Pelagibaculum spongiae: one gene and its partners. The protein of the gene in region 1 interacts with the protein of each later gene in a pairwise test. Links are inferred from orthologs where the notes say so. Each region holds a gene or a part of one and is shown in the gene's direction. Other genes may lie near its edges.

Region 1 (10,108 bases):
GTTTGCAAGAAATTCAATGCAGGTCTTTCAGCAGTCAATAGTGCCCGAGCTGGGCCGCTAATATTGCACAGCACTGAGTCGGCAGATACCTGGTCGCCATCTTTTACCAGCCATTCAATTGAAAGTGTTGGATCGACTTGTTGTAAGCAGCTTTCGACCCAATCGATACCACTAATAACCGCATTGTCGCGGCATAATACACGTGCGGTACATTGGGTGTTTTGGTCAATTAATTGTGCGGTGATGTCGGCAGACGGGTCGAGCTTTTTATGGGCGGATTGGCCGAGATCTTCTTTTAATGCCAGTCGGCAGTCTCGATCAATCAGGTCTTGGGTCAGATAGTCAGGTCGATTCATGATTACTACCAATACAGCGAAAGCGCATCAGGGTCAGAGATGGCGATATTCTAAGACCTGAAACTACAAGAGTCACCAAAGAACTCGTTAAGCAACTGATTAAAAATCTTATCCGTATAAAACAAAAGGTTTTTCTGTGTTCAATGGACTTTTACAAGCAGGTTTGGCGCATCTTGCAAGTGTAATTTCCCCAAAGTGCTGTAGATCAGGTTATTGAATCAAATTCGCCTGGCCGTAGTTAACCGCGGAGAAAGTGAGAGCTGTGTCCCGTTTGGTAACCAATACCGCTGATAGTATCATGCTCAGGAAGTTGTAATTATGCACCGTAACAGGGGTTAGAAGTGGTTAAAGCCCGCCATATAGAGGAGCGTCATCCTATGAACGATTCCTCTCTCGGTAATGCCAGAGGAAGAGCAGTTATTGACCGGATGAAAGACCCGGTCGGCCAGAAATTATCTGGTTTGCTGGTTCACATGTTGGATCAAGTGGATGATGCTTTGTTTGAATTGGCTGATCGAGCTGTTGCTGGCGACCAAACGATTTACTTCGATGCGATGCGAGAAATTCGGATTCGCCGCAAAGGTCTGCATACCCGTTTTAATCAGGAAGTTGATCAGTATTTTCATTTGATGACGCGTGAGCCTCAGGTTTCGGAAACTGAAGTGGCTGCTGAGCTAGATAGTTTGAGCTTGGTTAAAGAAGATGAAATGGAAGAACAATTGGCGCTGACTGGAATGGTCGAGCGAGTTGTTAAAATATCTACCAATTCAATGACGGTGCTTGACCAACGTACTGCCTGGTTATGTAGTTGTTCCCCTGATGATTGTCGTTCGCTATCTCCCAAAGTGATTGCCGAAGCTTTTTTTGAATCCAGTCGAATACTTGAACTGCCAATTAAAGCTCGAATTGTTCTTTACAAGTTGTTTGAAAAGCATGTGATGCTGCAATTGCCAGAATTTTATCACTGGCTTAACCAGTGGTTAGAGCAAGCAGGTGTATTGCCAGATTTGACGATTGATAGCATGCGCAAAGAAGCTTGGCAGAGGCGTAATGCTGCAGTTCAAGCTTCAGTTCAGAATACAGTTAATTCTGCTGGCCAGCCGTTACCCGAACTTGCAGAACAAGCCATTATTGGTGGTGAAATGCCACCGCAGCAAAATATGCAACCTGTTATGCAGCAAGGGCAACACAACATCATGCCTGCGGTTCAGCAGTTGATGGCGAGCTATCGGCAAGGCCAAGGTGTTAATGAGCCAATGCCGCCGCAACAGGCGCAGATTATTCCACGCGATATGTTGCTTAATGAGCTGACTGGATTGCAAACTAGCCAGCAAATGATTGCAGTTCAACCAAGCCAATTAAAAGAAGTGATTCAAAATCAGATCGCCAATAATATGCCTTCAGCAAATATTGGACGATTTGAATCAGATGCGATTGATCTGATTAGCATGATGTTTGAATTTATTCTTTCTGACAGTTTGCTACCCGATCCAATTAAATCCCAAGTGAGTCGTTTACAAATTCCGGTGGTTAAAGCAGTGATCGCTGATCCGGGTTTTTTCAGTCAGCACGGACATGTTTCGAAAAAGTTAATTAACACCATGGCGCACGCTGGTGTGGGGTGGCATGACGATGAGCGTGGTAAGCGTTTATTGTCTTTTATGACCAAGCAGGTAGATAATATTTTACAGCGCTATCAGCAAGATGCCGGTGTTTTCGAATTGGCAGAGCTTGAGTTAACTGATTATTTGCAAAATGACCAGCGCCGGACTGAGCTGTTAGAAAAAAGAATCCGCGAAGCGGAAGAAGGTAAGGCTCGAAATCAGCAAGCTGTTGAAAAAAATGACAAGATATTAAAGCCATTATTAAGTGGTGCTTTGGCTGAGCCAGTAGCCAAGTTATTACATCACTGGCAGCAGGTTTTAAAAATTGATTGGTTAAAGCATGGCGATGATCCGGGCGGTATTTGGGATAAAAATTGTCAAGAAGCAGCGCTTTTATCTGGGCTTGGTAAAGGCTTGCCAATTAATGCAGGTGAACTAGGGCGACTGGCGGAAGCGTTAAAACAAGGTTTTATGCGCAATGGCTTAGATGAGCCAGAAGTGCGTCGGTTGTTAAAACAAATTCAACAGCCATTGCAAATTCCTCAGCAAGCATGCTCTGCAAATGAAGCGCTTTACCAACCAGCCGACGAAACTACTGGTTTGGCTGCAGATGTAATACCGCAGGCTGATTTGGATGAGCAGGTTGAAGATCAGTCTTCCCAGGCGTTGTTAACTGAACCAGCACCAATGGAGCAATTTATTGCTACGTCATCAGCGCAAGGTGCCGAACAAGCTGTGAGTAATGCGCCGGTTGAGCCGGATATGAGTTCTTGGTTATCGATGGTGGATAGCTTTTGCCGTGGCCAATGGTTTGAATGGCAAGATCAAGATAATAAACTTCGTTGTAAATTAGCGGCAGTTATTGGTAGTAGTGGCCGTTATATTTTTGTCGATCGTAATGGTATGAAAGTGCGAGACAACAATCGTGATGAGCTAGCTCAAGCGCTACAGGCTCAGCAGTTAAGGTTATTAGATGACGCGGCAATGTTTGACCGTGCGCTAGAAGCGGTGATTGTTAATTTGCGGGAAGTGGGTGAAAAAATAGGTTAATTGTTTGTTAGGTTATTTTTATTAACTGAGCTCGTTATACTAAAGGCTGTTTTTACTGAACAGCCTTTTTTAATGGAAATTTCAAACGAGACAGGATTGCTCTCTTTGGCATGTCAATTTGCCAGCGCTCATTTCAGTGAGCGTCCAGATCCAAATGATATTTCTTTATTAGTAATTCATTGCATCAGCTTGCCGCCAGGGCAGTTCGGTGGCAGAGAAATTCATGACTTGTTTATGGGTCAGTTAGATTGTGATGCTCATGAGTATTTTGAGCAATTACGTGGTTTGGAAGTCTCTAGCCATCTGGTGATTAGTCGAGATGGTTCGGTTGAACAATATGTACCGTTTCATCTGATGGCTTGGCATGCAGGTAAAAGTGAATTTAATGGTCGTCAGCGCTGCAATGATTTTTCAATCGGTATTGAGTTGGAAGGAACTGAAACTGAAACCTATACCGATGCTCAATATCGTTCGCTTTCACGAGTAACAAAGTGTTTGCTGGATCACTATCCGGCGATAAACCCTGAGCGCATTGTTGGTCACAGTGATATTGCTCCCGTTCGCAAAACCGATCCCGGTCAATTCTTTGATTGGGAAAGATATATGCGAATGCTGGAGTCTGAGGATGTTGACCACGATTGATCTGTTGCGCCACGGGCTACCTGAAGGTGGCCGTAAATTGCGCGGTGCAATTGATGATCCACTAAGTAAAGTTGGTTGGCAGCAAATGTGGTCAACCGTTGATCAGTATCTTGAAAATCCTCCCTGGCAGCATATTGTTTGTTCTCCATTAATTCGTTGTAGTCAATTTGCTGAAAAATTAGCTGACAAAGCCAATTTGTCATACCAAATTATCCCGGAATTAAAAGAAATTAGCTTTGGGGTTTGGGATGGAAAGTCACCAGAAGAAATCGGTGAAAAACGTTTAGCTGAGTATTGGTTAGACCCTTTGAGGTATGCCCCAGATCAATCGGAAGGGATAGTTGAATTTAATCAACGTATTTTGAATGTATGGGCAAATTTGCTGAATAACTACAATGGACAACACATTTTGTTAGTGGGTCACGGAGCGTTGATTCGTATTTTGCTAGCGAATGTGCTCCAGATGCCGTTACATGCCATTTATCGGATCGAAGTACCCTTCGCAAGTCTGAGCCGTATATTGATTCAGGACAAGGGAGAAAAACCGTTTTCACGGTTGGCATTTCATGCATCCCGTTAATAACTAGCAGCTGCTACCTGTATTCGATTCTGATTTCCAAGGCTGATTTCGCACCACGAAATCTCTATCTGCTCTGGTCGACTAGACTAGGGTTGACCTGGAGCCGGTAGCAGAGTTTGGCCACAAGCCAACAGTAAATAAAATCAGGACCGAGGAGCCTATGGCTGAACTAGATAAATTTGATCTTGATCCAGAAGAAACCCGCGAATGGATTGAGTCCCTACAATCAGTTCTTGAGAAAGATGGACCAGAACGCGCCCATTATCTTCTAGAAGAATTGATCGATAAAGCCCGTCGAAGCGGCGCTTATTTACCTTACAAAGCGACCACCGCTTACATCAATACGATCCCAACCAACAAGCAAACTCCTTTACCGGGTGATGCTTCGATGGAGCGCCGGATACGTTCTCTGATTCGTTGGAATGCCATGGCTATGGTTATTCGTGCCAATCAGAAAACCACAGAACTTGGTGGGCACTTATCCAGCTTTGCTTCTTCGGCGACTTTATATGACATAGGTTTCAACCATTTCTGGAAAGGCCCTGAGGCCAAAGATGGTGCTGACCTGGTTTATATCCAAGGTCACTGTGCACCTGGCATTTACGCTCGCTCCTTCCTAGAAGGCCGCTTGGGCGAAGATGATTTGGAGTTATTCCGTCAGGAAGCCAATGGTAAGAAAGGTCTTTCTTCTTATCCGCATCCTCGACTGATGCCTGATTACTGGCAGTTCTCCACCGTTTCCATGGGTCTGGGTCCAATCCAGGCGATCTATCAGGCACGTTTCCTGAAGTACATGGAAGACCGTGGTCTGATTAAAGCGGGTTCTCGTAAAGTTTGGTGTTTCTGCGGTGACGGTGAAATGGATGAGCCTGAATCACAGGGCGCTATCGCACTGGCAGGCCGTGAGAAGCTAGATAACCTGATCTTTGTAATCAACTGTAACCTGCAACGTCTTGACGGCCCTGTTCGTGGTAACGGCAAGATCATCCAGGAGCTGGAAGGCAACTTCCGTGGTGCTGGCTGGAATGCGGTTAAAGTGATTTGGGGTCGCCACTGGGATCCACTGCTGGCACGCGACAACGAAGGTTTGTTGCTCAAGCGGATGGAAGAAGTTCTAGACGGTGATTACCAGACTTATAAAGCCCATGACGGTGCCTATGTTCGTGAGCATTTCTTCGGCAAGTCTCCAGAGCTGAAAGAAATGGTTGCCGGCATGAGTGACGACGACGTATGGCGCCTGAACCGTGGTGGTCACGATCCTCATAAGGTTTATGCAGCTTATGCTGAAGCGGTTGCCCATAAAGGTCAGCCTACCGTAATCCTTGCTAAAACCATCAAAGGTTACGGCATGGGTGATGCGGGTGAAGCACTGAATAAGGCGCATCAAACTAAGAAAATGAACGAGGAACATATTCGTCAGTTCCGCGATCGTTTTGATATCCCGATTACTGATGCACAACTGGAAGGTGTTCCTTATTACCGTCCAGCTGATGACAGCCCTGAAATGAAATATTTGCAGGAGCGTCGTCAAGAATTGGGTGGTTACTTACCACACCGCAATCAGGCGGCAGAAAAGTTGCCTGCGCCAGCATTAGAAGCTTTTGCCCCATTAACTAAGGGCTCTGGCGAGCGCGAAATGTCAACGACTATGGCATTTGTTCGCATGCTGAACATTCTGACTAAAGATAAGAACCTTAAAGATCGTCTGGTGCCGATTGTGCCAGATGAAGCCCGTACCTTTGGTATGGAAGGTCTGTTCCGTCAACTGGGTATCTACTCATCGGTAGGCCAGTTATATCGTCCAGTAGATGCCGATCAGGTGATGTTCTACAAGGAAGATAAACAAGGTCAGATTTTAGAAGAAGGCATCAACGAAGCTGGCGCATTCTCCAGCTGGTTGTCTGCTGCAACTTCCTACAGCACTAACGGCGTTTCCATGCTGCCGTTCTACATCTACTACTCAATGTTCGGATTCCAGCGTATTGGTGATCTGGCTTGGGCAGCTGGTGACATGAACGCACGTGGCTTCCTGATTGGTGCCACGGCTGGTCGTACTACCCTAGCGGGTGAAGGCCTGCAACACCAAGATGGTCACGGCATGATTCAGGCTGGTTTGATTCCTAACTGTGTTGCTTACGATCCTTGCTATGCACATGAAATGGCAGTGATCGTTCAAGACGGTATCGATCGGATGATGAACCAGCAAGAGAACGTCTTCTACTACATCACCGCAATGAATGAAAACTACACACAACCTGCCCTAGAAGCAGGCACAGAAGCAGGCATCCTCAAGGGTGGCTACAAGCTGAAGTCTGTTGGCGATAAGGGTATTAAAGTCCAGTTGATGGGTGGCGGTACGATCTTGCGTGAAGTTGAAGCGGCAGCTGAAATGTTGGCTGAAGACTTCGGTATTCAATCCGATGTTTGGAGTATTACCAGCTTTAACGAATTGAAGCGTGAAGCCGATCTGGTTGAACGTGAAAATCTGCTGAATCCTGAAGCACCTGTTAAGTTAGCCTACATCACCGAGCTGTTGAAAGATGCTGACGGCCCTGTGATTGCTGCGACTGACTATATGCGTGGTTACCCTGAGCAGATTCGTCCATTCTTGCCGACCGATCCGCAAGGTGGCGAGCGTAAATTCACCGTATTGGGTACTGATGGCTTCGGTCGCAGTGACACCCGTGCTGAATTGCGCGAATTCTTCGAAGTAGATCGTCGTTACGTTGTTTTGGCAACTCTGAAGACGCTGGCCGATCAAGGTCGTATCGAAGCTTCAGTAGCCGCAGAAGCAATCAAACGCTACGGCATCGACAACAGCAAGCCGGCTCCGTGGACTGTATAGTCCGCGGCTTCCGCTAAAGGAGATTTTTCTGGTCATGGTTGAAATCAGGATTCCAGATATCGGTGCTGATAGCTCCGAACTTATTGAATTACACGTCGCGGTTGGCGATAGCGTTGCAGTTGAAGATGCATTAGTGACCTTGGAAAGCGACAAAGCTTCCATGGAACTGCCTTCTCCTGAAGCCGGTGTAATAAAAGAAATTTGTCTGAAGATTGGCGATAAGGTTAGCGAAGGTGATTTGCTGATCAAATTGGAAGTCGCTTCTGCAGCTGTTGAAGCGGCACCGGCAGAAGTTGCCGCACCAGTTGAAGCTGCCAAACCAGCTGAAGCAGCACCCGCTCCTGCGGCGGCGCCCGTTGCAGCAGCTGTTGTTGCTTCTGGCGCACCTGAGCCAGTTACTGTTCCAGATATCGGTTCAGACGGTCAGGTTGACGTTATTGAAGTACATGTTGCGGTTGGAGATGTGATTGAAGCTGAGCAAGCGATCATTACTCTAGAAAGTGACAAAGCTTCGATGGAAATTCCTGCACCTGCTGCGGGTAAAGTGACTGAAATTAAAGTCGTTGTTGGTGATAAAGTTTCACTAGGCGATTTGGTGTTAATGCTAGAGCCAGTTGGCGCAGCATCAGCTCCAGCGCCGGTTGCTGAATCAGCGCCTGCACCAGTTGCACCTGCTGAAAAAGCACCTGTAGCACAAGCAGCCAGTCCAGCAGCAGCGGTTGCGCCGGCCAATGTTCAGCCAGTGAATGCCTTATATCAGGTTTCAAGCAATATCTATGCATCACCTGCGGTACGTCGTTTGGCGAATCGTTTGGGTGTCAACCTGACTCAAGTTAAAGGCTCTGGTCGTTCAGGTCGTATTAAATCTGAAGATGTTGAAGCATTTGTTAAACAAACCATGACACAAGTTCAATCGGGACAAACTCCGGTTGCAACAAGTGGTGCGCCGGTTGCCGGCAATGGTTTGCAAGTTGCTGACTTCCCGAAAATGGATTTCAGCAAGTTTGGCGATGTTGAAGTACGTCCGCTGAACAAAATCAAAAGATTAACTGCTAATTTCTTGCATCGTAACTGGGTAACCATTCCTCATGTGACTCAGTTTGATGAAGCTGATATCACTGAGATGGAAGCTTTCCGCAAGGCCAAAGGTGCCAAGTTGAAAGAGCAGGGCATTCGTCTGACACCATTAGTGTTTATGATGAAGGCTGCGGTTCATGCGTTGCAGGCTGAGCCTGAATTTAATGCATCCTTAGATGAAACTGGCGAAAACCTAGTACTCAAGCAGTACTACCACATTGGTGTTGCAGTCGATACGCCAAATGGTTTGGTGGTTCCAGTGATTCGTGATGTTGACCAAAAAAGCCTGATTGAGCTGGCTGAAGAGTTGGGTGAAATCTCGGTCAAGGCACGTAAAGGGCTGTTAAAGCCTTCAGATATGTCTGGTGGTTGCTTTACTATTTCTAGCCTCGGCGGCATTGGTGGTACCTCATTTACCCCAATTGTTAACTGGCCAGATGTCGGTATCCTCGGCATTTCCCGTAGTCAGATGAAGCCTGTCTGGAACGGTAAGGAATTCGAGCCACGCTTAATGTTGCCATTGGCGTTGTCTTATGATCACCGCGTGGTTGACGGAGCACAGGCTGCACGATTTATCGTCACCTTGAGTGCTGCGTTGAACGATCTGCGTAACCTGCTGCTGTAAAGGATCGGTTAATGGAAAAAATTACTACTCATACCGTTGTTCTGGGTTCTGGCCCAGGCGGTTATTCTGCTGCTTTCCGTGCTGCTGACTTAGGTCTGCAAGTTACTTTGGTAGAAAAGTTTTCTGAAATTGGTGGTGTTTGCCTGAATGTTGGTTGTATCCCTTCCAAGGCATTGTTACATGTTGCCAAGGTTAAAGATGAAGCTGCGCAGGTATCAGAGCACGGTATCAGCTTCGGTGAGCCGACAATCGATATTGATAAGGTTCGTGCTTGGAAAGATTCAGTTATCACCAAGTTAACCAGCGGCCTGAAAGCGATGTCAAAGCAGCGCAAGGTTAATCTGGTTCAAGGTGTTGGCGAGTTTACTGGCTCTAATACTTTGCTGGTAAAAGGCCCAGAAGGCGAGACTGAAATCACCTTTGAAAATGCCATCATTGCTGCGGGTTCACGCCCGATTGATTTGCCATTCCTGCCTAAGGATGACCGAATCATTAACTCTACTGGCGCTCTAGAACTGAAAGATGTTCCTGAGAAAATGCTGGTAATCGGTGGTGGTATTATCGGTTTAGAGATGGCGCAGGTTTACAATGCGTTGGGCTCTAATATCAGTGTTGTTGAATTGCAGAACCAGATTTTCCCTGGTTGTGATAAAGACCTTGTTCAGCCGCTGATGAAGCGAATTAAAAAGCAATACGACATCATGCTGGAAACCAAAGTCGTTGCTTGTGAAGCTAAAGAAGATGGCCTTTGGGTTACTTTCGAAGGCAAAAAAGCACCTGCTGAACCCCAGCGTTATGACAAAATCTTGCAGTCAGTGGGTCGTCTTCCAAATGGCAAGCTGATTGGTGCTGAAAAAGCCGGTGTTGAAGTTGATGATCGTGGTTTCATCGCATCTGATCGCCAGCAGCGCACTAATGTGCCGCACATTTACGCGATTGGTGATATCACCAGCAACCCAATGTTGGCGCATAAAGCGGTTCCAGAAGGGCGCTTGGCAGCAGAAGTTATCTCCGGTGAGAAGAACTATTTCGAAGCGTCGGTAATTCCTTCTGTTGCTTATACCGATCCAGAAGTTGCATGGGTAGGTGTCAGTGAGATTCAGGCTAAAGAACAAGGCTTGAACTACGGTAAGGGTGCATTCCCATGGGCTGCTAGCGGTCGTGCTCTGTCAATGGGTCGTGAAGAAGGCTTTACCAAGGTGTTGTTTGATAAAGATACCCACCGTTTAATCGGTTGCGGCATCACAGGTAGCCACGCAGGCGACTTGATCGGTCAGGCATCATTAGCGATTGAAATGGGTTGTACTGCTGAAGATATCTCTTTGACAA
Region 2 (9,675 bases), on another replicon or contig:
CGGGCAAGTTGAAAACCGAGCTGGCCATTGCTCGAACCAAATTGAAGAAAGTTCAGCGCGAATTAGATAAAGCCAAAGACGCTGGCCAAGCGTTAACCGACGCCGAAGCGGCAGTCGCCACCGCACAATCTGCCGTGGCCGCTAAAGAACAGCAATTAGCTTCAGCAATTCAGCAAACTGAAAAAGATAATGCACCTGATCTAAAAGCATTAAAAACTGCCGCATCGATCGCTCGCACCAAAGCTAAAAAAGCAGTTAAGGCTGCCGAAGAAGCCGAGAGCGAAGCACGTGACGATGCCCAGCAGCTGGGCCGCTTCGCTTTAGATGCCCAGCAAAAAGCAGATAAAGCGATTAAAGAATATGAAGCAGCCGAAAAATTACAGCCTCAGGATTCACCTGAAGTTGACCTTAAACTGCTGAAATCTGCCGCAGCTATTGCTCGTACCAAAGCAAAAAAAGCGGCAAAAATGGCTGATGATGCACAAGCAACTAATGCTGGAAACGCCCCAGCATTAAAAAAAGCAGCTGATTTAATGCAAAACAAAGCCGATGTCGCAACCAAGGCTTTTGAAGATGCCGAAAAATCACAGCTTCAGTTACAACCTAAATCACCAGCGGCCCCAGTAGCCGCTGGCGCAGATCTAAAACAACTGAAAATTGCAGCAGCAATTGCCCGTACTAAAGCGAAAAAAGCAACCAAACTAGCCGATGAAGCTGAGGCAGAAAATGCCGATAACGCATCTGAATTACGTAAATTAGCTATTGATGCACAGCAAAAATCGGATCAATCAGATAAAGCTTTAAATGCGGCTCAAGCAGTACCAGCAGCCACAGATAAAGCTGCGGTAGACCTTAAACCGTTGAAAATTGCAGCCGCGATTGCTCGTACTAAAGCGAAAAAAACAACCAAACTAGCCGATGAAGCTGAGGCAGAAAATGCCGATAACGCAGCTGAATTACGTAAATTAGCTATTGATGCGCAGCAAAAATCAGATCAAGCAGACCAAGCTTTAAATGCCGCTCAACCATCACCGGTTGTAGCAGATAAACCTGCTGTGGATATCAAAGCATTCAAAGTAGCAGCGGCAATTGCCCGAACCAAAGCGAAAAAGGCAGCCAAACTAGCCGATGAAGCTGAGGCGGAAAATGCCGATAATGCAGCTGAATTACGCAAACTTGCTATTGAAGCAGAAAACAAGGCGCTAGCAGCCAATAAAAAGTTAGAGGCCGAAACTACGGCCATGGAGTCTTGATAGATGTTTGCCTTTAGATCTTCACCTCATACCCATGGCAGAAGAGACACTGGCTGGATCATGCGCCAAGTGATGCTAGCGGCGGTACCTGCCATTGCGATTATGCTGTGGCAATTTGGTTTCGGTGTGCTGTTCAATTTAGCGATTGCCATGGGCACCGCTTTGTTAGTTGAAGGCATAATGCTTCGCCAGCGCCAGCGCCCAGTTAGATTTTTCTTAAAAGATGGTAGCGCCCTACTCACCGCATTATTGCTGGCTATCGCCATTCCGCCGACTGCACCTTGGTGGCTGACGGTGGTGGGTGTTGTATTCGCTATTGCCATCGCCAAACAGTTATATGGTGGACTGGGAAATAACCCTTTTAATCCGGCAATGGCCGGGTATGTCTTGCTGCTGATTTCATTTCCGGTACAAATGACCAGCTGGTTAGCGCCGATTGGCGTTGGTGAGTTACAACCTAACTTACTGCAAGCAGCGCAGATTACTTTTAGCAGTAGTTTTAATGGCCAGCCGATTGATGCATTCACCATGGCAACACCATTAGATAGTTTGCGCACCGGTTTAATTAACGGCCAAACCACTAGTGAAATTATCACGCAACCTATTTTTGGCTGGGTTGGCGGCAGTGGCTGGGAATTAATTAACCTGGCATTGTTGCTTGGCGGCATTTATATGTTGAGCCGCAGGGTGATCGAATGGCGAATTCCGTTAGCGGTGTTGCTCGGTTTATTGGTTCCGGCAACTTTGTTTTATGCATTCAGCCCTGACCAATTTGCCTCACCGTTAATGCATTTGTTTAGCGGCGGCACCATGCTCGGTGCCTTCTTTATTGCCACCGACCCAGTTTCTGCATCCACCACACCAAAAGGTCGTTTGATTTTTGGTGCAGGAGTTGGCTTGCTGATTTGGTTGATTCGTAGCTTTGGTCAATATCCAGACGCTGTCGCTTTTGCAGTCTTGCTAATGAATATGGCAGCACCAGCAATTGATCATTTAACCCGAACTCGTGCCTACGGCCACTAACCAGAAAGGAACAAGAGAAAATATGATTATTTCTATCTCTCGAAACGCCTTAATTCTGGCGGTGTTCGCATTAATTACTACCGCTGTTTTAGCGGTGGTTAATAAAGCAACCATTGAACCTATTGCGGCGCAAAAGCGCCGAATTATTGAGTTAAACATTCAAGCATTGATTCCAGCGAACCTTTATAACAACGATCCGGTTTCTGAAGCATTCACATTGAACGTTCAAAGCCTTGGTGGTGAAATTACTGTATTTCCATTGCTGAACTCTGGCAAACCGGTCGCCGCTATATTTACCCCAAGCGCACCCGATGGTTACGGCGGCCCGATACAATTATCAGTTGGTGTTTATACCGATGGCAGCTTAGCCGGTGCCCGAGTAGTCAGCCATAAGGAAACGCCGGGGTTAGGCGATAAAATTGAGTTACGGAAAAATGATTGGATGCTTAGCTTTGATGGTTTAAGTCTGAGCAACCCAACACCTTCAGGCTGGCGGGTAAAAAAAGATGGCGGCCAGTTTGATCAATTTACCGGTGCGACGATTACTCCAAGAGCAGTTGTCGGTGCTGTTCGCCGCAGCTTGGAATATTTCCAAGCCAACCAAAAAGCATTTTTTGCTCAACCTGCATTAGAAAACAATCAGAAAAAAACGGCATCAAATGGATTAACCAGCGAGGACAATAACCATGGCTAGTCCATCGTTAGCGCAAATCAGCGAAAAAGGCTTGTGGAGCAATAACCCGGCTCTGGTGCAAATTCTTGGCCTGTGTCCTTTATTGGCGGTGTCCGGCAGCGTAGTCAATGGTTTGGGCATGGGGCTGGCGACTATCTTTGTCTTGGTGATGTCTAACACTACTGTTTCATTAATCCGTAATTTTGTTCCTGATGAAATCAGAGTGCCAATATTCGTACTAGTGATTGCAGCCTTTGTAACGGCCATCGAACTGTTAATGAATGCTTTTACCTATGAGCTGTATTTAAACCTCGGTATCTTCATTCCATTGATTGTCACCAACTGTACTATTTTGGCGCGCGCCGAAGGCTTTGCTTCAAAAAACAAGCTACTACCGTCGTTTATCGATGGCTTAATGCAAGGCTTGGGCTTTGCTCTGGTATTGGTATTGCTGGGTGCAATTCGCGAAATATTAGGCGCAGGCACCCTATTTGATGGCATGGATTTATTACTGGGCGAATTTGCTGCTGATTGGAAAATGAGCGTTTTTGGTGCTGACTATCCAGGCTTTTTATTCGCCATTTTACCGCCAGGTGCCTTCCTCGGTTTAGGCTTTTTAATTGCTGGAAAGAACTGGCTGGATCAGAAGCGTAAGCAAAAACAAGCTAGAGCCGAACTATTCAATACCGAGCCGCAAGTAGTCGAAGTTAAGTAGGTTATGAATAAACAAAAAAGAACTGAAATATTTCAGCGGTTACGTGCTGAAAACCCAAACCCACAAACCGAGCTGGAATATAACTCCACCTTCGAACTATTAGTTGCCGTGGTACTTTCTGCACAGGCAACTGATGCGGGCGTTAACAAAGCCACTCGAAAGCTTTATCCAATCGCCAATACACCCGAAGCAATTTTTGCACTGGGCTTGGATGGCTTAAAGGAATACACCAAAACCATTGGTTTATATAACACCAAGTCGGCAAATGTCATCAAGCTGTGCCAGCAACTGATTGAAAATCACAACAGCCAAGTGCCGGATAACCGAGAAGATTTAGAAGCATTACCCGGTGTTGGGCGCAAAACTGCCAATGTTGTATTAAATACTGCGTTTCGCCAAATCGCTATGGCCGTCGACACGCATATTTTCCGTTTTTCCAATCGAACTAAAGTCGCACCCGGTAAAAACGTTCTGGAAGTTGAAAAGAACCTGATGAAGTTTTTACCCAAAGAGTTCTTGCTCGATGCACACCACTGGATGATTTTGCATGGGCGCTATACCTGCATCGCCAGAAAGCCTCGTTGTGGAAGTTGTATTATTGAAGATCTGTGTGAGTTCAAAGAAAAAACTGAATAGGTTTAAAGCTCAACACCACTATGTCCTTTGCAGCTTATTGTTTACAAGCCGTTCTAACGTCTGATTTATCTAAATTTATCAAGTAATACTTGAGCCGTTTTAAGCACTCAGCGTAGATTTGATGAGGCCGAAAATGTTCCATACATTTTTCGGCATTTCCCACTTCCTTGTGGGGCACACAGCGAAATCAGACTTCTAGCGATATGTTCCAAAAGTGCCTGATTGCGCCTTAGACTTATCAAGCCTACAACTCGACTTAAACCGACTGGTCACTCAATATCGCTTTTACTCTGTTTCATCGTTATCGATCCGGTTACACTGTAATTGCTGCATTACATAACAAAGAGACACTCCATGGAAAAGCCTCGCCGTATATGGCTAACAACCCTGTTCTTTATTATTACAACTCTGGCAACTGTGACACTGATTCCTTGGTATGGCTTCAGCTATGGCTTTGATGCCGTGGAATGGACAACCATGGGCTTGTTCATGCTGTTTACCGGTACCGGGATTACTGCTGGCTACCATCGACTGTGGTCACACAAGGCCTTTGAAGCCCATTGGTTGCTTCGTTTATGGCTGGCAATTTGGGGTGGCGCAGCGGTTCAAAACAGTATTCTGCACTGGGCTGGTGGACACAGAAGACACCATGCTTTCGTCGATGATCCGGCAAAAGATCCCTACGCCGCAACCCGTGGTTTCTGGTATTCCCATATCGGTTGGATGTTGCGTGATTATGATCCGCTCACTTCGGACTTTTCCAAATTACAGGATTTGAAGCGAGACCCTATCGTAATCTGGCAACACAAGCTCTATTTGCCGCTGTTAGCCGTAATTAACATCGCATTGCCGATGTTTCTTGGCTGGCTGAATGGCGATATCTGGGGCATGTTACTACTGGCAGGTTTGCTGCGAGTGGTTCTAAATCAGCACTTTACTTTCTTTATCAATTCACTGGCTCATATTTGGGGCCGTCAGCCTTATACCGATAAGAACACCGCCAAAGATAACGATTTTTTGGCGCTACTGACTTATGGCGAGGGCTATCATAACTTTCACCATATTTTTCAATTCGACTACCGCAACGGCATTCACTGGTGGCAGTTCGATCCAACCAAATGGATGATTTGGAGCTGTTCGAAAATCGGCTTAACTTCAAATCTAAAACGCACCAGTGAATTTAAAATACTACGAGCTAAAATCGAAACTCAGTATTTAAATGCCAGCAAACGATTAAAAGGCCAACAGGCTAGAGAAAAGCTGGAGGCTCAATACCAAGCAGTGATGGAGTCTCTGCGTGAATGGAGTCAATTTCGCCAACAGTGGCTAGAAGGCAAAATGGATCAGCTTGAAGATTTAAAACAGCAGTATAAAGAGCAGTGGCAAGCAACCGATCTAAAACAAAAAGCTAATGAATTAAAAGCAGCTTTTGAAGAACAACAGGCACGTTGGAAATTAGCCCGATTTGGCCAATTAACTTAACCATCTAAAGTCCATATTATTAATAACAGTATTAAAAAGGTCGCTTTAACGCGGCCTTTTTAATACGTCATATTCAGATGCTCTTGTATGATTTAATACCAGCCAAAACCCATGAATGAAGGAAAAATTTATGCGCCTACTACATACTATGCTCAGAGTCGCCAACCTTGAAAAATCTATAGCGTTTTATACCGATGTCTTAGGCATGAAATTATTACGGACTTCAGAAAACAAGGAATATCAATATACTCTGGCTTTTCTGGGCTATGGCAATGAATCTGAAAATACGGTTTTAGAACTCACCTATAACTGGGGAACTGACAGTTATGACCATGGAACCGCATTTGGTCACTTAGCAATAGAAGTGGAAAGCGTTTATAGCGCTTGCGACAAAATTGCCACGTCAGGGGCAAAAATTGTTCGCCAACCCGGACCTGTTAAAGGCGGCTCAACCGAAATTGCTTTTGTTGAAGACCCCGATGGTTACAAGATTGAATTAATCACTGCAAAAAGTGCGGGAAAAGGCTTAGAAGGCTAGTTTTCTGTCTTTTTTATGATGCAGGGTATTTCGTGCCCTGCGTCAATTGATATAAGCGACAAAAGCATGACATACATCACAATTCAGCCGTTCGATACGTTTGTTATAAAGTAACATCAACAAAATAAATGTGAGTTAATATAAGTCATTGTTTGCAAAAGACATCAAACTAATAACAACTCAACAACACAAAAAAAACATAACTTTCCTCCCAAAAATCTTTTGTATGGTAGTTCGTCACGTCTTGCTTTGGAATTGTCAAGTAATGGCTGCAGAATAAAATATGCTGTCGGTCAATTAATTGAAACAAGATCATCGTAGACTGCCAAACCATGCATGTGAGCCATGCAATTTTCATTTTCTCTGGGGGAGAAATTTTAGATGAAGAAGTTATTTCCACTAACACTGATTGCAGCATCATTAATGGTTGCTGGTTGTAATAGCAACAATGACAACAAGAACGAAAAAGTTATCGTTCAAGATGCCTTTGAGCTAGACATTGCTCATGTAAATGATACCCACTCTAGCTTTGACCCAGTGAGATCCAGCTTTAAGCCTGGCTCTGAAAGTACAGCTATATACACTAATTTCGGCGGCTACCCTCGCATTATGCAAGCGGCAAATGAAGCTCGTGCGCAAAGTGCTGCTGCGCAAACCCCGATGCTATTTTTACATGGTGGCGATGCTTGGCAGGGGTCTGCATACTTCAAGCAATTTGATGGTGCGGCAAACGCTGATTTACTGTCTCGCATGCAATTAGATGCGATGGCTTTAGGCAATCACGAATTCGATTTAACTGAAAATGAAGCTGACGGCGGCAACCAGAAACTTCTGGACTTTATTAGTGCTGTTGAATTCCCTGTTGTTGCAGCAAATATCGATGTATCCGGAGATACTAAACTTGCAACTGCTGATACAAACAAGCTAAAGCCATACCAGTTATTTGCATTTGATGGCGTTGTCAAACGCAAGATTGATACTGCAAAAAGCGCAGATGCAGGCGAAAAAATTATCGCCGTTATTGGTCTTGTTCTTGAAGATATGCCAGGAATCGTTGACAAAACTGCTGGTGTAACTTTCCAAAGTGAAATAGAAACTACTCAAAAGCTAATTGATCAACTAAAAGCTGACGGCGTTCATAACATTATCCTACTGACTCACATTGGCATGTCACGTGATATCGCAGTAGCTAAAGGCACCACTGGTGTAGACGTAATTGTTGGTGGCCACTCTCACACATTACTGGGTGATTTCACTGACTTAGGTAAAGGTGATACTGGCCAATATGCGCAAATGGTTAATGGCGCATGTATTGTACAAGCTGGTGAATATGCTCAAGCAATTGGCAAGGTAAAAATCAAATTCAACCAATATGGTGAAGTTGAGTCTTGCGTAGGAAACAACACCCTTTTATCAGATAAGGTTTTCTACTCATCAACTATTCGCTCTGATGAAAACAAATTAGCTGGTGACCCTCGTGATGCAGTAGTTGAATTCATTGGTTCAAGCAAGCGAATTGAACTTACAGAAGAAAACGCAACACTGCGAGCACGCATCAATTCAGAGTATAAACCTACTGTTGATGCTGCTTATGGTGCAGTAGTTGGTGAAGTAGCTAATGATATTGCTCATGTTCGTCGCCCTGGCGAAAAAGGCTCGGATAACCACGGGTCAGACGCGGCTCCAATCATTGCTCAAGGTATCTTGGATTGGGCTAACAGCACTCCAGTTCAAGTTGCTTTAAACAATAAAAAAGTTCACATTTCGTTTGCACCTGCCGGTGGTGTTCGCAAGGGCTTCGAATACGGCGACTTTAAAGAAGGTACAGCCAAGTTCGATATCTATCCTTACACCACTCAAATGTCAGTTATCGACATGACTGGCGCAGAAATCCAAAAATTGATTGCCAGTACCATTGCTCCAACACTGCCAATGGATGCTACAGATAGCCCTCACGCAGGTAAATTCCCTTACGTTGGCGGCATGATGTATACCTTTACTGAGACAGCTAAGGCATACATGGAAAGCGGCGAACGTGTTGATGCTACTGGTGAATTGAGTAATGTGAAAGTCAACATGGGTACTGTTGCTTCTCCAGACTGGCAGCCACTGGAAGATGCGACCAAGTACACAGTGGTCTTAGGTAACTATAACTCCAATGGTCGTGATGGTTGGAGTGAAATTATGAATGCTCAGATTGGATCACCCGAGCGTGTAGATATTGCAAAAGCAGGTGATGCATATAAAGCTCAATCCGTAGTTAGCTATCTGTATAAAAATTCAGAAGGTAACAAAGTCCCTGTTACAGAATATGATGCCAGCCACAAATACTATGCCGTTTACAAGGAAGGCGAATCAGTTGATTGCAAAGCTGATGGCAATAACTGCAATATGGATTCACAAACTATCATCGATTACTTCAAAGCCAAGACATTAGCAAGTGAACAAGTTAATGTTCTTCCATTTGAAACTGTAACTGTGAATTACAAGTAGTAATTTTTGTTTGCAGATCAATAAAAACGCTCAGCCCTTGCTGGGCGTTTTTATTTCCAACAACAAATAATTGATATACACCTCTCCGCTACACCCACTTCTTTTATTTGATTTTTTAAAAACAAGCAGCACAACAGTAATGCGGATGCTCGGCATCTGGTTGCAGCCCAGCACCTGCTAGATAAATAACAAGACCCTTTGTTATTTATCTGTTCAACCTGAACTTTCTCCCCTGACTGCTACCTTAACCTACATAGCTAAAGGAGAGTAAAAGATGCAGAAAAAACGGATTGTAATAGCCGGCGGTGGATTTGGTGGTGTATTTGCCGCCCAACAACTACAAAAATTATCGGGTGATCAGTACCAAATCGAATTAATCAGTGAAAATAATTATTTTGTTTTCCAACCGCTATTGCCTGAAGTCGCTTCTGGCACTATCAATGTTCAAGATGCGGTATCTCCACTTCGCCTGTTACTGCCCAAAGTAAAAGTCCGTCAGGCAGAAGTGGTCGATGTCGATACAGAAAAAAAACAATTAATCGTGGTGCAAGGGCGCAAGCGAGTATTAATCCCAATCGCATATGATCATCTGATACTTGCAACCGGTCAGGTGACTAACCTTGAATCGTTTCATGGTTTTGAACAGCACAGCTTAACCATGAAAAACCTCTCCGATGCCCACCAACTTAGAAATCATATTATTCAGTGCCTTGAGCTAGCTGACGTGACTGAAGATGAAGTGATTAAAAAGCGCATGCTGACATTTGTAGTGGCTGGCGGTGGATTTTCTGGTGTTGAAACCATTGGTGAAATGGTAGAAATGATTCAACGCACCCTGCGTTTTTATCCCAATATTAATAAG
Region 3 (9,885 bases), on another replicon or contig:
GCGCAATGCTAGTGTGGGTAAATGCAGCTGGATTAAAAATTATAAAATCGATTTCACCGTGGGACTGGTGGATTCGGTCGATCAATAGATGCTCGGCATTGCTTTGAAATGCCTCAAGCTGATGACCTGCCTGCTTTGCTGTGTTAATCAAACCCTGATTAATACTATCCAAGGTGTCCGCACCATAATGACCAGGTTCTCTAACACCCAGCATGTTTAGGTTTGGTCCGTGAAGCACCAGCAATTTGGCCATGAATATTCGTCCCGATGATCCGATTGCGACAAATTTTGCACCAAAGGCTAGTTTTTGTCCAGAAAACCGAAGATCGCTGCACGTTCGCAACATATGCTGACCGTTTGGACAGTCTTTTTGGGCCGCAAAAGGTTGTTTTGCGGCCGTAGAAGGAGGGGCTAAAGAACTGAGTTGAGTTTTTTCAGGTGAGATAAGAACTGCTCACGATCTTTTTCGCCCGTTATGCGAAATTGGCGAAGTTCCATCCCATTTGCATCAAAAAACAGTAATGTTGGCGGCGCGATCACTCCAAAGTTCGACATTAGCCCTTGATCAATTGCATCGTTGGCAGTCACATCGCTACGCAACAGCTTGTAGCCTTGCAGTGCCTGTTGTACCTGAGGGTCGGGGAATACATCTCGCTCCATGACTTTGCAGCTGACACACCAATCGGCATAGAAATCGAGCATTACTGGCTGGCCGTTGCCTACTTCGGCAAGTAGTGCATCTAGTCCCCGAATATCCTTAAAATTTGCATGATCAGCAGTGATTGAAATTGAATTAGCAGGATTAGAAGCGCTACTTGAGTAGGTTTGAGGTACAGAAGTTAAAGGTGCAAGCGGATCTCTATTGCCCAGCGCACCACCGGTAACCATAACGCCGCCCCAAAGCAGAATCAGAATCGCGATGCCTTGGCGGAATCGGCCATTAACTGTGTCGGATTTTTCCAAACCTAACTGACTGGCCAGTAGTACTAATAAAATACCCCATAACACCAATGCAGTCGGGTCACTAATTAATCGGCTGATTAACCAAACCGCAACACCGAGCAGGCCAAAGCCAAGAATCACCTTTATCTTGTCCATCCAGTTACCGGATTTAGGCATTAACTTATTGCCACCGATCGCCAGAACGATCAGCGGAATCCCCATGCCAATACCCATTGCATAGAGTGCAGCCATGCCGGTCGATGCATCACCTTGCGTGCTGATATACAACAGCGCACCAGTTAATGCCGGTGTGACACATGGACTAGCAATGAGTGCTGAAGCCAGTCCCATCACAAAGGCACCCAACAAACTGCCGTTATCACCGATTTGCTGCAATTTGGCTTGAATCGCTGCCGGCATTTGTAGCTGGTAAAAACCAAACATCCCCAGAGCTAAAATGACAAAAATAACGCTGAAGACAATCAATACAACTGGATGCTGCAACGCGCTTTGTAAATTTGCCCCAGCCAAACCAAATACCAGGCCGATTACTGCATAAGCAACTGCCATGCCCTGGACATACATCAGGCTCATGACCAGCGTTTTGCTAAAGGATTTTTTGTTACCGCCCGCAATCAAGCCAGCCAAAATAGGCATCATTGGAAATACGCAGGGGGTAAATGCTAAGCCAATACCGATTAGGAAAAAGATCAGTAAGGTTGAACTCAAGCTAGAATCAGCCAGTTGGCTAGAGAAGAACAAGTCATCGGCATTCGATAATTGATCCAGCGAATAGTTTGTGTTTGCTAGAGCAATCTCACTGGCAACTCCTACAAATTTATCCAGTTCGAAGGTTTTGCTAGCAGGTGGATAACAAAAGCCTGCTTCAGCGCAGCCTTGCCAATGCAAGGTAAACTTGATCGGCTTATTTTCGGCACCACTAAATGGAATGATGATGTCGACTTCTTGCAAGTAAGCATTGAACTCACCAAAGAAATCATCCTTTTTCGGTTTACCTGGAGGCAGAATCAGTTTGCCCGGTTGAATCTGGCTACCTTCTGATACCGTTGCCTTAAAGCGAAAATCGTATAAATAGTAGCCAGGCAAAATGGTAAAACTGGCTTTAACCTGATTTTGCGATATTCGCAGCAGATCAGGAATAAATACCTGCTCCTGAGGCAAAATTTCAGGTTCGTCAGAAAAAAAATTGGCTTGGGCTGCAGGCAGCCAGCCAAGGCTAATAATTAGGAGCAGTAGGCGAACAATCATTGTGTATGCTTTTCTATCCAGCTGAGATAATCGGGAATTCCGTTGCTAATATCGACTGCAATAAGTTCAGGTAGTTCATATGGGTGTTTGTCGAGAATCAGTTTTTCTAATGATTTCCAATTGGCTTTGGTGGTTTTAATCATCAGCATGACTTCTTGGGCATGCTCGATTTCATCTTGCCACTGATAAATCGATTCGATTCCCGGAAATAAACTGACGCAAGCGGCCAACTTTTCTCTTACCATTTGATCGGAAACCCTTCGAGCAATTTCAATGTCGGGGCAGCTGCAAAAAGCAATCATCGGATCTTTAACAGTCATTGCGAACTCCTGTCTACAAGCGGGCTAGTGACCTATCGACTATACCACTTTTAATTTGCAGATATGGTTGCAATTGAGAATCGTTATCACCGATATTTTTTTTTGTTCAACTATTGAAATGGTTTTACATACCCCCAACATCGTGGTGTATCTGGCTGATAGACAATGGCCAAATTTGATATAAACCTGCATTGTCAAGTTAACTAATTACTTAACAAGCAGTTACTGAATATATAGAACCAGGAGATAGAAATGAAAATTCGTCCGTTGCATGATCGCGTAGTAATTCGTCGCAGCGAAGAAGAAGCAACTTCTGCTGGTGGAATTTTACTGCCAGGTTCCGCGACTGAAAAACCTAACCAGGGCGAGATCGTAGCAGTTGGCGCTGGTCGTATTTTGGATAATGGCGATGTGCGTGCGCTGGCTGTTAAAGAAGGCGACAAGGTTTTGTTCGGTGGCTACGGCAGTTCAACCGTTAAGGTTGATGGCGAAGAGTTGCTGGTAATGAGCGAAAGCGACATTTTGGCCATCGTTGAAGGCTAAGCTGAAAAGCTAATCGCTTCGTATTTATTTCATTCCCGTTTTGAACAAAATTTTTTAAAGGATTTTTATCATGGCTAAAGAAGTCAAATTTGGTGATAACGCTCGTAGCCGTATGGTTGCGGGTGTAAATATTCTGGCTGACGCAGTTAAAACAACGCTGGGGCCAAAAGGCCGTAACGTTATTTTAGAAAAATCTTTCGGCGCACCTACCGTAACTAAAGATGGTGTTTCAGTAGCCAAAGAAATCGAACTGGCAGACAAGTTTGAAAACATGGGTGCGATGATGGTTAAAGAAGTCGCTTCCCAGACTTCTGATGTTGCTGGCGACGGTACGACTACTGCAACGGTTCTAGCTCAATCTATCCTGAGCGAAGGCATGAAAGCCGTTGCTGCTGGCATGAACCCAATGGACTTAAAGCGCGGTATTGATAAAGCTGTTAAAGCTGCTGTTGTAGAATTACAAGCGATGTCTAAGCCTTGTAATGATGATAAAGCGATTGCTCAGGTAGGTACTATCTCTGCAAACTCCGATGAAGAAATCGGCAACATCATCGCTGAAGCGATGGGTAAAGTGGGTAAAGAAGGTGTTATCACCGTTGAAGACGGTTCAGGCCTAAACAACGAGTTAGATGTAGTAGAAGGCATGCAGTTTGATCGCGGTTACCTGTCTCCTTACTTCATCAATGATCAGCAAAGCATGACTGCTGAACTAGAAGCGCCTTTTATTCTGTTAGTAGATAAGAAAATCGGCAACATCCGCGAAATGCTGCCATTGCTGGAAGGCGTTGCTAAAGCGGGCAAGCCATTATTAATCGTTGCTGAAGATGTTGAAGGCGAAGCGCTTGCAACATTGGTCGTTAACTCAATGCGCGGTGTAATGAAAGTTGCCGCGGTTAAGGCACCTGGCTTCGGCGATCGTCGTAAAGCTATGCTAGACGACATTGCAGTTTTGACTGGCGCAACCGTAATTGCTGAAGAAATTGGCCTGTCATTAGAGACAGCGACACTTGAGCATTTAGGTACTGCTAAGAAAATTCAGGTTTCTAAAGATGAAACCGTGATTGTTGATGGTGCAGGCGAAGGCTTGGCAATTGCTGGCCGTGTTGACCTGATTCGTCGTCAAATCGAAGAAGCTTCATCTGATTACGATCGTGAGAAGTTGCAAGAGCGCGTAGCCAAATTGGCTGGCGGTGTTGCAGTGATCAAGGTTGGCGCAGCAACTGAAGTTGAAATGAAAGAAAAGAAAGCGCGTGTTGAAGATGCATTACATGCAACTCGTGCTGCAGTTGAAGAAGGCATTGTTCCTGGCGGTGGTGTTGCTCTGGTTCGTGCGCAAAAAGCAATCGAAGGTTTGGTCGGTGACAACGAAGACCAAAATGCCGGTATCGCATTATTGCGTCGCTCTATGTCTTCTCCTTTGCGTCAAATCGCAGCTAACGCTGGCGACGAAGCTTCAGTAGTACAAAATGAAGTCGCTAACGGCGAAGGTAACTACGGTTATAACGCTGGTAAGGGTGTATACGGCGATATGGTTGAAATGGGTATCTTGGATCCTACTAAGGTAACGCGTTCAGCACTGCAGCACGCAGCTTCAGTATCGGGTCTTATGATCACTACTGAGTGCATGGTTGCTGATGAACCAGCTGATGCTGCTGCACCTGCAATGCCTGATATGGGCGGCATGGGTGGAATGGGCGGCATGGGCGGAATGATGTAGCGCTAAACTCTACTTCTTCTTAGCTCGACCCATTTTATAAAAAACCCCGCTTAGGCGGGGTTTTTTAGTTTTTATCAGAACTAAAAATGTTGAATGAACTAATCTTGAAAAAATAAGCCCAAGTACCTATAAGCAAGATTGTTCCATAGAACCACTGAGAATTATAAGATGCTGAAAAAGATTTCCTTGTTGCCCGTTTTATTACTCATAAGCACTTTTTCTGTTAATGCCCAGGAAAAAGCTGAAGCGATTTTCGCCAGTGGTTGCTTTTGGTGTACCGAATCTGATTTTGAAAAAGTTGAGGGTGTGATTGAGGCGGTGAGTGGCTATACCGATGGAAGACAAAGCAATCCAACTTACAAACAAGTCTCTGCTGGTCGTACTGGGCATACTGAGGCGGTAAAGGTGACTTATGATCCGTCCAAAGTGAGTTATGAGAAGTTATTGAGTGTGTTCTGGCATAATGTCGATCCTACTGTAAAAAATCGCCAGTTCTGTGACTCTGGCTCTCAATATCGCAGCGGTATTTATTATCTCAACCCAGAGCAACAAGCAGCAGCAGAAAAAAGTCTGGTTGATTTAAAAGCGAGCGGGCGTTTTGAAAGAATTTATACCGAATTAAAGCCCGCTAGCAAGTTTTATCCAGCAGAAGATTATCATCAGGATTATGCCAAGAAGAACCCATGGCGCTATAAGTATTACCGCAGTGGTTGTGGCCGTGATGATCGACTAAAAAGACTTTGGGGCGAGCTAGCGTTAGAACATTAAGCCAAATTCCAAAAAAAAGCCGAGATGAGAATCTCGGCTTTTTTTGTGAAAATGATCAATGCTAAAACCTAGAAAATTTCAAGTGCGCCAGCCACCGAGAGCTGCTGTTATATCAAGAAAATTAAGTCGGAAAATCTAAATGCTCGAATTGTTAATTAATTCCATATAGTAACCTGATGAAATGTTTCAACTGAGTGATCTCCTGGTGTTGTCAAAAGATGACTTCTGTTTGACGCTAGCTTAGTATGGTTGACTTAATATGTCGGCCAGAGAATTTGAAAAGGCCGTATTGTCCATAAAATTTCTAGGCTTTTTTATATGACTGCTTCCAGTTCTTTTAGGTTATTTTCATTAAAATCAATGACTATAGTTTTTACTAGTTTCTTTTTTATTTTCGCTATGGCAGGCGAGGCTAATGCCAAACGTTTGGGCGGCGGTGGAGGCTTTGGCAAGAGTCAAAAAACTTCACAATTTCAAAATAGCACTCAAAAAAAGCAAGCCACTACTAATAATGCGGCAAATCAATCGTCAAAGAAGGGTTTGCTGGGTGGGTTGCTAGGCGGTTTGCTAGCGGGTGGTCTGATTGCAGCACTGTTAGGTAGTGGTGCATTCGAAGGTCTGCAAATGATGGATATGTTGATGATTGCAGCGATTGCTTTTATTGCCTTTAAAGTTTTGCGAGGTTTGAAAGCGCGTTCAGCCAGCCAAGGCAGGCCCGCATTTGCTGCAGCTGGACAAGGTGCTGAAGCAGGACAAGGCAATTCAAATAATCAGCAGCGACAGGCATTTGAAATGTCACCAGAGAATTCTGAAAGCAATCAATCCCAGTCTTCAACGGCAAATAGTTCGGCAATAGCTGAAAATGAACAAGTACCATTTAATATGCCTGAGGGCTTTGATCAAGCCGCTTTCATTGAAGGTTCTTTAGAGCATTACCGTACGGTGCAAAATGCCTGGAATTCAGGCGAGTTAGATGTGATTGAAACCTATGTCAGTCCAGAGATTTTTGCTGCGCTAAAACAGCAGCGAGATAAGCTGATGGTGGCACCGCAAACTGAAGTAACTCAATTGTCCGCTGAAATTGTTCGTGCCGATCAAACTGGGGATACCGCGGAAATCAGTATTTTATTCCGTGGCGTTTGTAAAGACGTACTGGAAAAATCAGAAGACGGTATTTTTGATACTTGGCATCTTGAGCGAGATATTTCTGTTGAAGGTGCTAGCTGGATTATTGTTGGTATTCAAACCGATTAATTATTTGGCTGTTTGATTAATATAAAAAAGGCGTAGCTCTGGCTACGCCTTTTTTGTAACTGACTGATACAGATGCTAGTTATCGATTACATACCGTAAAAGTTCAGCAGGTCGATTCGCTATAATTACTTGGTTGCAAACAAAGAATGACCTGTATCTAATGTATTCAAAACGCTAAACAGAATATTTTTAGCGGTGCTGTTATCATTCTTAGCAGCAGATAATGCCAACATTCATTAATCCAAGAGTATTGTTATGTCAGATATTAAAATTAACCGTCAACAGATCGTGTGTGTTGCTACCTTTGTCGCCAATCAGGGTAAAACAGATCAGCTGGTTGAAGCGCTGGCATCACTGATTCCTGATACCCGTCGTGAAGAAGGCTGTATTCGATATGAGTTAAATGTAAGTCGCGATAATGACCACAAGGTAACTTTTGTTGAGAAATTTGTTAACTTGGCTGCATTTGAAGCTCATTGTAATAAGCAATCAATCCAGGATTACTTCCATCAAGTAATGCCTGAATTGGTCGCGTCTAGTCATGTTGAGACTTATCATGAAGTAATTGCTTAATAGTGATGCTTGCTAAAAATGCCGGTTACTTTTTAACCGGCATTTCACATAAACCCTGAGACGGTAAGTCCAATGCAGCATTAAAACGGGCTGACATATTTTGAAAAGAGATCAGGGCAGTTAATTCCATAATCTGTTGCTCAGAAAAATGTTGCTTTAAAGTGCTGTGCAACTGATCATCAATTTGACAGCCTTCGCCAGACATGGCTTTAGTCCAGGCCAGCGCAGCTTTTTCAGCTTCAGACAGTTTTGAGCTGTTTTGCCAGTCATCTAGTTCATGTAATTTTTCTTCTCCACCCGATTCGCTAATCAGTGTCAGGCTGTTTAAATCGACACAAAAATGGCACCAAGTTAATTTGGCGACATATACTTGAATTAAAGCGCGTAAATCTGCAGGTAGTGCAGAAGACTTATGGCTTAATCGCGCCCACATGCTGGCAAATAAAACAAACAATGAAGGTTTTCTAGACCAAACTAGAGCGGGTTGAAGCATCTGGCCATATTTTTTTTGCTGCTTGTTAAAAAACCAGCGTAACCAGAAGGGAAGCGATTTAATTTCAGCGGGAGTTATGCGCACTTTCTTTCTCCAGAATATAAATTTGATAGCACTTGCTGGCTACTAACTGACTGAGTACTAATCGGCTGTGTCAGCTGATGAATCTGTTGGTTGCTACTGCCACGCCAGAGTAATTTCGGATTAGCCAAATCTTGCTCAAAGCGTCCATCAATTAATACATCAACCAGCGCTAACAATTCCTGTTGTTTGCTATTGAGTTGATTTAACTCATAACCGGTCCAGCACCAGATATCCTTGTCGGGCAGTTGTCGTTTTACCTTTGAGCATAGTGCAATTAGGGCATCCAGATTAGCGGGATGCATTGGGTCGCCACCACTTAGCGATAAGCCTCGGCGTTTAATTCGATTATCTGATAAATCAGCCAATATTCGATCTTGCAACGATTGATCAAATAAATGCCCTGACTCAGCTTGCCAGGTTTTTGCGTTATAACAGCCTGGGCATTTGTGCTCACAACCTGAGACAAATAATGTACAGCGAGTACCCGGGCCGTTAATAACATCAACTGAAATATATTTGTGATAATTCATTTCGTAGTCAACTCAGCAGGTTACATATGCTTAACGCGACGTTTAACTTCTTCTTGTTTGCCGAAATTAAAAGGGCGTGCATCAGGGCTGCCTAAATAGCCGCAGACTCGACGAGTCACTGAAACTCGGGTTGGCTCATGATTGCCACAGTTTGGGCAGGTAAAGCCTTTACTGGTGCATTCAAATTCGCCGGTGAAACTACAGTCGTAACATTCGTCAATCGGCGTATTAGTACCGTAATAAGGAACTCGGGTATAGGAATAATCCCAGACATTTTCCAATGCTTCGACATTGTGTTGAATATTGGGATATTCGCCATAACAAATAAATCCACCATTTGAAATTTCCGGATAGGGCATTTCAAAATCGATTTTATCGTAAGGGTTAACTTGTTTTTCAACATCTAAATGAAAGCTGTTGGTGTAATAACCTTTATCAGTGACACCGGCGACTGCGCCAAATTCTTTGCTGTCGATAGCACAGAACCGGCTGCATAAGTTTTCACTCGGTGTTGAATAAAGGCTAAATCCGTAGCCGGATTCATCTTTCCATCGATCGACTGTTATTTTTAAATGGCAAACAATATCAATGGCTTTTTGGCGTAATGCTTCATCATCATAAATATGCTGCGATTGATCTGGGTAGAGTGCGTTGATGGTTTCATGCAGGCCAATGTAACCTAATGAAATAGACGCACGACCATTTTTGAAAATATCTGCAACATAATCATCAGCTTTTAACCGAACACCACAGGCGCCTTCCATATAAAGAATCGGAGCGACCCTAGCTTGTACTTTTTCCAGTCGGGAAATTCGGCTATCGAGTGCTTTTTTAGCCAGTTTTAGGCGTTTATTCAAAAGCTTCCAGAATTTGCTTTCATCGCCTTTGGCTCGAAGGGCAATTCTAGGCAAATTCAAACTGACAACACCAAGGTTATTTCGGCCTTCGTGAATCAGCTCGCCATTTTCTTGGTAAGTACCTAAAAAGCTACGACAGCCCATCGGGGTTTTAAATGATCCGGTAATTTCAACGACCTTGTCGTAGTTTAATATATCGGGATACATTCTCTTCGAAGCGCATTCTAAAGCCAGCTGCTTAATGTCGTAATTCTGATCATCGGGCGATCGATTTAAACCTTCTTGTATTGCAAAGACTAGTTTTGGAAATACAGCTGTTTTTTTGTTTATTCCCAATCCATTAATACGATTTTTCAAAATAGATTGTTGAATTAAGCGAGATGCCCAGCTTTCACCAAGACCGAAGCCAAAAGTAACAAAAGGTGTTTGCCCATTAGCTGTATGCAAAGTGTTTACTTCATACTCTAATGACTGAAATGCATCAAAACATTCTTTTTCGGTGCGAGCTTTAGCAAATGCTTCTGCTTGAGGAATT

What was found.
Region 2: the proteins of aceE (region 1) and nth interact in binary tests that used the Escherichia coli proteins (3 or more experiments, as listed by UniProt). The link is inferred for Pelagibaculum spongiae from one-to-one orthologs.
Region 3: the proteins of aceE (region 1) and groL interact in binary tests that used the Escherichia coli proteins (3 or more experiments, as listed by UniProt). The link is inferred for Pelagibaculum spongiae from one-to-one orthologs.

What each region holds. Positions count from the first base shown.
Region 1 is NZ_QDDL01000001.1:616,561-626,668, reverse strand. The notes cover bases 4,091-7,277. They hold aceE (pyruvate dehydrogenase (acetyl-transferring), homodimeric type), read left to right. Parts: upstream 4,091-4,392; coding sequence 4,393-7,077; downstream 7,078-7,277. Other genes in these bases: aceF (dihydrolipoyllysine-residue acetyltransferase), read left to right, coding at 7,112-7,277; DC094_RS02730 (histidine phosphatase family protein), read left to right, coding at 4,091-4,232. Outside these bases: nadC (carboxylating nicotinate-nucleotide diphosphorylase), read right to left, coding at 1-356; DC094_RS02740 (DUF1631 family protein), read left to right, coding at 734-3,010; 1,6-anhydro-N-acetylmuramyl-L-alanine amidase AmpD, read left to right, coding at 3,083-3,652; more of DC094_RS02730, read left to right, coding at 3,636-4,090; more of aceF, read left to right, coding at 7,278-8,779; lpdA (dihydrolipoyl dehydrogenase), read left to right, coding at 8,791-10,108. UniProt on the Escherichia coli protein: Component of the pyruvate dehydrogenase (PDH) complex, that catalyzes the overall conversion of pyruvate to acetyl-CoA and CO(2).
Region 2 is NZ_QDDL01000013.1:52,168-61,842, forward strand. The notes cover bases 2,730-5,483. They hold nth (endonuclease III), read left to right. Parts: upstream 2,730-3,667; coding sequence 3,668-4,300; downstream 4,301-5,483. Other genes in these bases: rsxG (electron transport complex subunit RsxG), read left to right, coding at 2,730-2,970; DC094_RS19965 (electron transport complex subunit E), read left to right, coding at 2,963-3,664; DC094_RS19975 (fatty acid desaturase), read left to right, coding at 4,655-5,483. Also shown: electron transport complex subunit RsxC, read left to right, coding at 1-1,253; electron transport complex subunit RsxD, read left to right, coding at 1,257-2,276; more of rsxG, read left to right, coding at 2,299-2,729; more of DC094_RS19975, read left to right, coding at 5,484-5,782; gloA (lactoylglutathione lyase), read left to right, coding at 5,913-6,320; DC094_RS19985 (bifunctional metallophosphatase/5'-nucleotidase), read left to right, coding at 6,702-8,813; DC094_RS19990 (FAD-dependent oxidoreductase), read left to right, coding at 9,088-9,675. UniProt on the Escherichia coli protein: DNA repair enzyme that has both DNA N-glycosylase activity and AP-lyase activity. The DNA N-glycosylase activity releases various damaged pyrimidines from DNA by cleaving the N-glycosidic bond, leaving an AP (apurinic/apyrimidinic) site.
Region 3 is NZ_QDDL01000008.1:18,261-28,145, forward strand. What follows is about bases 2,504-5,467. They hold groL (chaperonin GroEL), read left to right. Parts: upstream 2,504-3,144; coding sequence 3,145-4,791; downstream 4,792-5,467. Other genes in these bases: cutA (divalent-cation tolerance protein CutA), read right to left, coding at 2,504-2,531; DC094_RS16335 (co-chaperone GroES), read left to right, coding at 2,784-3,074; msrA (peptide-methionine (S)-S-oxide reductase MsrA), read left to right, coding at 4,960-5,467. Also shown: aroQ (type II 3-dehydroquinate dehydratase), read right to left, coding at 1-253; protein-disulfide reductase DsbD, read right to left, coding at 412-2,211; more of cutA, read right to left, coding at 2,208-2,503; more of msrA, read left to right, coding at 5,468-5,559; DC094_RS16350 (Tim44 domain-containing protein), read left to right, coding at 5,920-6,813; DC094_RS16355 (putative quinol monooxygenase), read left to right, coding at 7,069-7,386; DC094_RS16360 (carboxymuconolactone decarboxylase family protein), read right to left, coding at 7,412-7,963; nrdG (anaerobic ribonucleoside-triphosphate reductase-activating protein), read right to left, coding at 7,954-8,493; nrdD (anaerobic ribonucleoside-triphosphate reductase), read right to left, coding at 8,514-9,885.